Regions from separate parts of the Arthrobacter sp. B10-11 genome, predicted to be linked through region 2. Evidence: riboswitches for the same ligand, from Rfam matches in the RefSeq annotation. Region 2 holds a riboswitch; each other region holds the start of a gene.
What was found. Region 2 has a riboswitch for S-adenosylmethionine ahead of RW112_RS02035 (aminotransferase class V-fold PLP-dependent enzyme). Riboswitches for the same ligand answer to the same signal wherever they lie in the genome.
Positions count from the first base shown of each region.

Region 1: linked by a shared signal. The riboswitch ahead of metX (homoserine O-acetyltransferase MetX) and the one ahead of RW112_RS02035 (aminotransferase class V-fold PLP-dependent enzyme) in region 2 are both predicted to bind S-adenosylmethionine.
Region 3: linked by a shared signal. The riboswitch ahead of RW112_RS13440 (DUF1737 domain-containing protein) and the one ahead of RW112_RS02035 (aminotransferase class V-fold PLP-dependent enzyme) in region 2 are both predicted to bind S-adenosylmethionine.

Region 1 covers NZ_JAWMTH010000005.1:318,234-321,498, reverse strand. The annotation lists gene RW112_RS16880 (MFS transporter) at 1-158, opposite strand, end outside; gene metX (homoserine O-acetyltransferase MetX) at 331-1,485, opposite strand; SAM riboswitch class IV at 1,498-1,613, opposite strand; gene RW112_RS16870 (bifunctional o-acetylhomoserine/o-acetylserine sulfhydrylase) at 1,705-3,021, opposite strand; gene RW112_RS16865 (VOC family protein) at 3,263-3,265, shown strand, end outside.
Region 2 covers NZ_JAWMTH010000001.1:422,112-425,376, forward strand. The annotation lists gene RW112_RS02025 (ribosome small subunit-dependent GTPase A) at 1-588, shown strand, start outside; gene hisN (histidinol-phosphatase) at 653-1,465, shown strand; SAM riboswitch class IV at 1,636-1,749, shown strand; gene RW112_RS02035 (aminotransferase class V-fold PLP-dependent enzyme) at 1,785-3,206, shown strand.
Region 3 covers NZ_JAWMTH010000004.1:74,027-77,291, forward strand. The annotation lists gene RW112_RS13430 (O-succinylhomoserine sulfhydrylase) at 1-525, opposite strand, end outside; gene RW112_RS13435 (rhodanese-like domain-containing protein) at 526-936, opposite strand; gene RW112_RS13440 (DUF1737 domain-containing protein) at 933-1,265, opposite strand; SAM riboswitch class IV at 1,300-1,414, opposite strand; gene RW112_RS13445 (NtaA/DmoA family FMN-dependent monooxygenase) at 1,646-2,941, shown strand; gene RW112_RS13450 (aromatic amino acid ammonia-lyase) at 2,946-3,265, shown strand, end outside.

The DNA.
Region 1 (3,265 bases), on a different contig from region 2:
AACTTGCCGAAAACCAGGGTGGCCGCCGAAGCGTAGAGGAAGAATTCATACCATTCAACGACGGTGCCGGCCATGGAGGCCGTCACTACTTTCCTCAGCCCGGAAGCCTTGACATCAGTCTCATCTACTCGCCTTGCGGCGGAGTCGTGCGTGCTCATTGTGAACTCCTTCGGCGTCTCCGTCGACACCATGTGGACCATTCCGTAGCGGCCGCGTGTGATGTGCACCACCAACGCGCGCCGGTCCCCTAGAGTATGGACTCACATTGCCGCAGGCTCAACGCCATTTTCTGCAGAACAGCTCTGCAAAAACGCACATTTCGCCGGCGGACTATGCGAAGAAGTTCTGCCTCAGCTGCGCGCTGAGCTGGCCGATCTCGGTGAGGAAGCCGTCATGGCCAATGGGCGCATCGATGACGTGGACGGGGACGTCACCGGGGAGCGCTGCCGCGAGTTCGTGGGACTGTGCAGGGAAGTACAGCCGGTCCGTGTTCACTGCGGCGATGAAGAACTCAGCTTTGGCCTCCGCCAGTGCTTCCGTAAGCGGACCGCGTCCCCGGCCCACATCGTGGCTCATGAGGGCCTCGGTGATGGCGATGTAGCTGTTGGCATCGAAGCGGCGCACCAGCTTGGTGCCCTGGTAATCGAGGTAGCTCTCCACCTGGTAGCGGCCGCGCTCCCCGAGCGACACTGCCTGGAGCGGGGCTTCGCCGCCTTGCGGGCTGCGGCCGAACCGGGCTGCGAGTTCGTCGGCGGAGCGGTACGTAATGTGCGCAATCCTGCGCGCCAGGGCCAGGCCGGCCTCCGGTTCCGGACTGCCGTAGTAGTCGCCGTCGTTGAAGTTGGCGTCCTGGCGGATGGCGAGGGTCTGCGCCTGCGCGAACGCGATCTGCTCGGCGGTGCTGCTGGCGCCGCTGGCTATCACGCCGCAGCGCCGGACGCGGTCAGGGTAGGTCACGGCCCATTCCAGGGCGCGGGCTCCGCCGAGGGAGCCGCCCAGTACCGCGTACCAGCTTCCGATGCCCAGTGCGTCTGCCAGCCGGGCTTCGGCCGCCGTGGTGTCGCGCAGGGTCACCAGGGGAAAGCGCGAACCCCACGGCTTCCCGTCCGGGGCCGGGGTCGACGGGCCGGTGGAGCCATAACATCCGCCCAGGATGTTGATGGAGACCACGAAATACTTGTCCGTATCAACCGGGGCGCCCGGGCCGGCCAGCTGCTCCCACCAGCCTTCCTCGTCGCTGGCACCCCTGGTGACATGCGTGCTGCCGGTCAGGGCGTGCTGCACCAGCACGGCGTTGGAACGGTCCGGGTTCAGCGTTCCCCACGTTTCGTAGGCGAGTGTGACGTCCGGGAGGTGGCCGCCGGCTTCCAGGTCGAGTCCGCCGACGCTCAGGAACTTGACGGTACCGTCCGGGACGGGGGCGGTGAACGGCTCGTTGGGGCTGCTGGTTCCGGGTACACCGCTGCGGGTGACGGCAATCGTCATCTGAGGACCTCTTCTTCGCGCTTGCCTGCCGCCAACTGGCCGGCAGGCCAGGTCTTCACCCGGGGCACCCCGCCGCGGAAGGAGGGTTGCCGGCCAGCAAGCCGGGGCTGTCGCTGGCACTCATGACCTGTAGAGAGTCTACGAAATGCGTCGCCGCAATGGCGAAGATTGTGACAGCAATGTGACTCCCGGCGTCGACGACGCCGGGAGTCAGTGCGGTCAGTCGCCCTTGGCGGCGCGGAAACCGGCGTCGAGGTCGGCGATGATGTCATCGATGTGTTCGAGCCCCACCGAGAGGCGGACCAGGCCGGGGGTCACGCCCGCCACGGCCTGCTGTTCCGCCGTCAGCTGGCTGTGCGTGGTCGACGCCGGGTGGATGACCAGGGAGCGCACGTCGCCGATGTTTGCCACGTGGGAGTGGAGCTCCAGGGCGTCCACGAACCGCTTGCCGGCCTCCGCGCCGCCGGCGATGTTGAACGAGACGATCGCGCCGGTGCCCTTGGGCCCGTACTTGCGGCCGCGCTCATACCAGGGGCTGGACGGCAGGCCCGCGTAGGCGACGGATTCGACGTCGTCCCTGGACTCCAGCCACTCGGCGACGCCCACCGCATTGGCGACGTGCCGCTCAACGCGCAGGCTCAGGGTTTCCAGGCCCTGGGCGATGAGGAAGGCGTTGAACGGTGAAACCGCGGACCCCAGGTCGCGCAGCAGCTGGACGCGGGCTTTGAGGATGTAGGACAGGTTCGCGCCCAAGGCACCCTCCGCCCCGAGATCCCGCGCGTAGACAAGGCCGTTGTAGGTGGGGTCCGGGGTGTTGAAGCCGGGGAACTTCGCCGGGTCCTTGCCGAAGTCGAAGTTCCCCGAGTCCACAATCACGCCGGCGATGGCGCTGCCGTGCCCGCCAAGGTACTTCGTGGCCGAGTGCACCACAATGTCGGCGCCCCATTCCAACGGGCGGATGAGGTAGGGAGTGGACAACGTGTTGTCCACGATCAGCGGGACACCTGCCGCGTGGGCAACGCCGGACACGCCTTCGATATCCAGGACATCCTGGCGCGGGTTGGACACCACCTCGGCGAAGAAGAGCTTGGTGTTGGGCCGGACGGCGTCCTCCCACTGCTGCAGGTTGTCCGGATCCTCGACGAACGTCACGGTGACGCCGAACTTCTTCAGGGTGTGGGCCAGCAGGTTGTAGGTGCCGCCGTAAAGGCTGGGACTGGCCACCACGTGGTCGCCGGCTTCAGCCACGTTGAGGATGGCAAACGTTTCCGCGGCCTGGCCCGAGCTGAGCAGCAGCGCGGCCAGTCCACCTTCCAGGCTGGCGACGCGCTGTTCCACGGCGTCCTGGGTGGGGTTGCCGATGCGGGTGTAGATGGGTGCCAGTTCGGCCAGTGCGAAGCGGTTGGCGGCGCTTTCAGCGCTCGGGAACACGAACGACGTCGTCTGGTAGATGGGCAGTGCCCTGGCACCGGTGGCGCTGTCCGGCTCCTGGCCGGCGTGGATCTGACGGGTTTCGAATGACCATGCATTGGACAACGGGAAGCTCCTTCTGTGGAGGGCACCTGTGCCGGGGCAGGACCTGCCATGGCAGGGCCGGTGCCGCCAGGCGGTCCTGACCCGGACTCAGTGTAGGAACGGCTGAATGCGTGTGAACAGGTTTGTGACGAAGGACGTCGGCCGCGTTATTTCGGGCCCTCAGGCCGGACCGCAATGACATCCCACCACGGTTAGGGCACCCTTAGCTGAGAGCTCCATCACAAAGTGCCAAGATGATGGCATG
Region 2 (3,265 bases):
TACCGGCACCTGGATTTTCCGGTCATCATCAGCCGCACGGCCGATGCCGCAGCTTCAGGAATCGATGCCCGCTCCGACGACGGGCTATCGGCCCGCCTCGACAGCGACGCCGTGTCGCAACTGCGGGCCCACCTCAACGGCAAGGTCACGGTCATGCTGGGTCATTCGGGCGTCGGGAAATCCACCATGGTCAATGCCCTGACCGGTGCTGAACGGGCAACCGGAGGGGTCAACGCCGTCACCGGGCGGGGGCGGCACACGTCGTCGTCGGCGCTTGCCCTCCGGATCAGCGACGCGCCCGCCGGAAGCTGGATTATCGACACACCGGGCATCCGGTCCTTCGGCCTGGCCCACGTGGATCCGGACCGGATCCTGCGTTCCTTCCCCGACCTCGAACCCGGCACGGACGCTTGCGAACGCGGCTGCAAGCATGATTCCTCCGCCATCAACTGCGGGGTGGACGCCTGGGTGGCAGAAGGAAAAGCTGGCCCGTCAGGGGCTGCGCGGCTGGCATCACTGCGCCGCCTGCTCGGCACCGATCCCCGGATGGAAGCGCAGGAAGCCAAGGAACTCGGCATCGTTTCCTAGCGGGCGAAGGGGCCAAGGACCCGACCTCCCGGCCGGCCGGCCCCGGAGACGGTAGTTTGGAACCATGACCCAACCCGCTTCGAGCTACAACGATGACCTGCGGCTCGCCCATGTCCTGGCCGACTCCGTCGACTCCCAGACCATGAGCCGTTTCAAGGCGCTGGACCTTCAGATTGAAACCAAACCGGACCTGACCCCCGTAACGGATGCCGACAAGGCAGCCGAGGAGTCCATCCGCGGCCAGCTCTCCCGCTCCCGCCCCCGGGATGCCGTCCTCGGCGAAGAGTTCGGCAGCTCAGGCCACGGTTCCCGCCGCTGGATCATCGACCCGATCGACGGCACCAAGAACTTCGTCCGCGGCGTGCCCGTGTGGGCCACCCTGATCGCCCTCGTGGACGAGGGCGAGCCGGTGGTCGGCCTGGTCAGCGCACCGGCGCTGGGCAAGCGCTGGTGGGCCGCGAAAGGCGCCGGCGCCTACATGGGAAGGTCCCTGGCTGCTGCCACGCGGCTGAAGGTGTCCAACGTGTCCAAGCTGTCCGACGCCTCCCTCTCCTATTCAAGCCTGGGCGGGTGGAAGGAGCGCGGCAACCTGGACGAATTCCTGGGCCTCACGGAGGAAGTCTGGCGGACCCGCGCCTACGGGGACTTCTGGTCCTACTGCATGGTCGCCGAGGGATCGGTGGACATCGCCTGTGAGCCGGAGCTGAACCTCTACGACATGGCCGCGCTGGTGCCGATCGTCACCGAGGCCGGCGGCCGCTTCACTTCCCTCGAGGGCGTGGACGGCCCCTTCGGCGGCAACGCCCTGGCCACCAACTCCATCCTCCACTCCGAAGTCCTCAAGCGGCTGAACCCGGACCTCGACGACCTCCTCTGATCCGCGGCCGGATCACCTATATTCCGAATAAACGACGGCGGGCGCCCCTCCCAGGGGACGCCCGCCGTCGTATATTCGACCGGAAGCCCGTTCTTCCGGCGGGCGTAACAAAGTGCTTAATAATCGCCGCCGCTTTCCCGCGGCGCCGTGAATGTCCTAATCTCGAAACAGGTCACGAGTGCCAGCGCGAAACCCCGGTTTGCTGGCCGGCAACCCTCCATTCGCGGTGGGGTGCCCCGGGTGACGACCAGGCCGGTCCGGAACGGACCCGGCAAGCGCGGATCCCCGGAGTGAGGGGTCCCTTTACAGTGAGGTCCCCATGACTACTGCCACGTTCCCCGCAACCCCCGGAACCACCACCGCCGCAGGGCTCTTGGACGAACGGTTCACCGTTGCCCGGCGCCCCCTCTCCGCAGTCACCGGAGCGGAAATCCAGGCGCCGCTGATCCAGGGCGGCCACGTCCGCTACGCGAACCTGGACTACGGCGCGTCCGCACCGGCATTGTCCGTGGTCTCCGCCTACCTCAATGAGATCCTGCCGTATTACGCCAGCGTGCACCGCGGAGCGGGCTACGCCTCGCAGATCAGCACGTCCGTGTACGAGAATGCACGGAACATCGTCCGCGGGTTCGTGGGCGGCAGGGCGGACGATTCGGTGATCTTCACCCGGAACACCACGGACTCCCTGAACCTGCTGGCGGGCTGCCTCCCGGTGGCGGACGGCCGCCACACCGGCGAGGTGCTGTACCTCGACATCGAACACCACGCCAACCTGCTCCCCTGGCAGGGCGTCCCGCACCGCAGCGTAGTGGCTTCTTCCACCCTGAAGGCCACGCTGGAGAGCCTCCGCTCCGAACTCAGCCAGGGCGACATCAGCCTGCTGGCGGTGACGGGTGCTTCCAACGTCACCGGCGAAATCCTCCCTATCCGCGAGCTGGCCGCCCTGGCCCACGAACACGGAGCAAGGATCGTTGTGGATGCAGCACAGCTGGCACCGCACCGCCGTATCGACATCGCAGCGGACGACGTCGATTACCTCGCCTTCTCGGGCCATAAGCTGTACGCGCCATTCGGCAGCGGCGTCCTGGTCGGCCGGCCGGACTGGCTCGACGCCGGGACCCCGCACCTGGCAGGAGGGGGCGCCGTCCGTGAGGCACGGCTGGACTCCGTCAGCTGGGCAACGGGACCGGCGCGGCATGAGGGCGGCTCGCCCAACGTGCTCGGAGCGGCCACGCTGGCGCGGGCCACGCAGGTCATCGGCGCCCTGGATCCGGAGCTGTGGCACGCGCATGAGAACGCCATCCGGTCCTTCCTCGTGGAGGGGCTGGGCAAGATCGACGGCGTCACCGTGCACCAGATCTTCAGCGACACGGACCAGGCCACTGACACGATCGGCGTGGTCAACTTCTCCGTGGCCGGCTACGACGCGGGCCTCGTGGCGGCCTACCTGTCCGCTGAACACGGCGTGGGCCTGCGGGACGGCCGCTTTTGCGCCCATCCGCTGCTCAAGCGGCTGGGCCTGCCGTCGGGCTCGCTGCGGGCGAGCTTCGGCGTGGGCTCCCGGTTGGAGGATGCGCAGCGCCTGCTTGCCGGCATCGAGGAACTCCGCCGGACCGGACTGGGCTGGGACTACGTGGTGGACGCGGGCCGCTGGGTGCCGGCCAACGACACCCGCAGCTACCCGGACTGGGCGCCCAACACTCCCGGCACCGCCGGCGCCGCCCCCTGCACCGACGACTAGGAACAGAAGTCCGGCGCCACCCGCGGTGCGGTAAATTCGAGGGGTAAGAATTCCAGCCT
Region 3 (3,265 bases), on a different contig from region 2:
TTCGCTGACGGCGGCGATGTCCACGATCTCCTGCATCGGGTTGGACGGCGACTCGAAGAAGACGGCGGTCGTCGGCTCCGCCAAAGCGGCCCGCCACTGGTCCAGGTCAGGGCCGTCCACGAACACCGTTTCGACGCCCCAGCGGGGCAGGATCTCGTTCAGGATCACAAAGCAGGAGCCGAACAGCGAGCGGGCGGCCACCACGCGGTCGCCGGCAGCCAGCAGCGCACCGAGGGCCGTGAACACGGCGGACATGCCGGACGCCGTCGCAAAGCACGCCTCCGTGCCCTCGAGCAGGCGCAGCCGCTCCTGGAACGTGGCCACCGACGGGTTGCCGTAGCGGGAGTACACAAACCGTTCGTCTTCGCCGGTGAAGGCGCGTTCGGCCGCTGCCGCGGATTCGTACACAAAGCCGGAGTTGAGGAAGATCGGCTCCGCCGTCTCCTGGAAGTTGGTGCGGTCAAGGCCGCCGCGGACAGCCTGGGTATCGGGGCTCCAGCCGGCGGCGTCGGGATTGAAAGTCACTTAGTTCTTTCCGAGGTTGGTGGGCAGTCCGCGGTTTTTCCAGCCATTGACGGTTCGCTCGCCGTAACGGTCCGGTTCGCCTTCAAAGCCTTCGAGGACGTTGTAGGCGGTGAAGCCGGCCTGTGTGGCAGCGATTGCCGCGGCGACCGAGCGGACGCCTGAACGGCAGAGGAACACCAGTTCGACGCCGGTGTCCTCCGGTGCCTGCTGCTTCAGCTGGTCGACAAAATCCGGGTTGGGGATGCCGCCCGGGAAGGTCCACTGGATGAAGAGGGGATCGTTGTCCGTAGCCTTCGTGTCCGGGATGCCGATGTGCGCCCACTCGCCTTCGGTGCGGACATCCACCAGGACTGCGCCCTGCTCCAGCTTGGCCCAGGCGTCCTGCGGGCTCAGGTCTCCGGCGTAGCTCACGCGTGCCCCTCGAAAGCTTCGTCCTCGAACCCGTCCGCCGGGAATTCGGCGTCGAACTCAAGTTCGTCCACCGCGGTTGCCACTGCGGCATCTGAGCTGGCGATGGCTGCCGGCAGGACCACGGCCTGTGCCACGATCACGCTGCTGCCGTTGAACGTGGCCGCCGGGCTCCCGTGCAAAACATAGCCGTCGGCCAGGGCCGCGGAGATGCGCTCGCAGAACGAACGGTCATCGGGGCCGGTGATGAGCCGGTACGCCAGCTTTTCCTGGGGCAGGTCCTGGGCCGGACGTTCCTGGCCGGCGGGGGCCGGTTCGGTAGCCGGGGCCAGTGATGCGGGTGCGTCAGACACGACGGATCTCCTTCTCTCACGCTTGCAGGTCGAATGGTTCGATATGCCGAGTATTCACCTGAGGCACCCCGCCGCGGAAGGAGGGTTGCCGACCGGCCAGTCAGGGCTTGTCACCGGTTCTCATTACTCCCGAAAAACGTAACACTTACGACGGCGGCCCGCACCGCCGTCGTCGTCATCTTCCGTAACGGGACACGGCATTGCCGCGCCGCCGGTGCCCTGTCCCTGCGCGTGCGCCCGGCGCCGCGGTGCAGTTACAAAAACCCTTGCCGGGAGGATAATGACGGGAAATGAACCGCTGTAACGCCGGATGAAATCAGGCAGCCGTGAATGAATCCAACGGGAATACAGTCAGTCCCATGCTGCACTTCGGTTGGTTTGTGGGCCACGGCTTTGGCGTCCAGGGCTGGGGCACGCCCGGCTACGGCATCGGGTACGACTGGAAGAAACCGGCCGTGTACCAGCATGCCGTGCGTGAATTCGAACGGGCCGGGCTGGACCTGTTCATCATCGAGGATTCCCTCACGGTGCCGGACACGTACGGCGGAAGCGCCGAGGTATCGCTGGCACAGGCGTCGTTCGCGCCGAAGCACGATCCGCTGGCACTGGTCCCGTACCTGCTCTCCGCCACGGAACACCTCGGCATTGTCCCGACGGTGAGCGCGTCCTTCTACCCGCCGTTCACCGCGGCACGCCTGCTGGCCACCCTGCAGCACTTCTCCGGCGGCCAGTTGGGCTGGAACGTGGTGACCTCCGGAAGCGACCTCGCCGCGCAGAACTACGGACTGGACCAGCAGATCGAGCATGACCTCCGCTACGAAAAAGCGGAGGAATTCGTGGACGTGGTGCGCAAGCTCTGGCGCAGCTGGGAGCCGGACGCCATCGTGGAGGATGCCGACGCCGGTATCTTCGCGGACCATACGAAGGTCCACCCGATCAACCACGACGGCCGGTTCTTCAAGGTCCGCGGTCCGCTCAACACCGCGCCGGTGCCCGAGGAGCCGGTGCTGGTGCAGGCCGGCGCGTCCCCGCGGGGGAAGGCGTTCGCGGGCGGCAACGCGGATGTCGCCATTGCCCTGGCGAGGGGTGCGGACGGCATGAAGGCCTACCGCGATTCGATCCGGGCCGAGGCGGCCGCTGCAGGGCGGAACCCCGACGACGTCAAGGTGCTGTACGTCCTCAAGCCCACCGTGGTGGGCTCCCGCGCCGAGGCGGACGAGCTCGGGGAGCAGCGCCGCCAGCTGACGCAGCGTGACATCGACAGCCAGCTGAACTCCATCTCCTACCTCTCCGTCATCGACTTCAAACAGTTCGACCTCGACGCCCCGCTCCCCGAACTCACCACCAACAGCAACCAGGGCACCTTGGACCATTTCACCAAGGCCGGTCCGCCCGGCTCCACGCTTCGCCAGCTCCTGGCGGCCCGCAGCGGAGGCGCAGGGGACAGCATCATCGGCACCGCCGAAGACATTGCCGACTACCTCGAGGAAACCGGCGCCCGGGTGGGCGGGGACGGGTTCCTGTTCTCCGGCTTCGTTGACCCGGCCACCGTCCATGGTGTGCTGGACCGCCTGGCCCCGGTGCTGCGGCGCCGCGGGTTGCTCCGGACTGGCTATGGCGACGGCGGCTTCCGCCGGAACCTGCTGGACTTCTAGTGCCATGGGCAACGGCAGCGGGAACTTCCTGATCGGCACGGCCCACCTGCGCGCCCGGGACATCGCCGAGGCCGCGGCTGACCCGGACGTGAAATTCGTCCTCAGCGCGGACGCCCTGGAGCTGATGGGGCGCTCGCGCGAGGTGGTGCAGCGGGCCATCGACTCCGGCCACCGCGTCTACGGCCTCAACACCTTGCTGGGGTCCGGGCGTGACACCGCCGTGGATGAACAGGCGATCCTCGCGTACCAGGTGCAGGTAGTGCGATACCACAACAGCGGGGTGGGCGAGCTGCTGGGCGCTGATGAGGTCCGTGCCGTGATCCT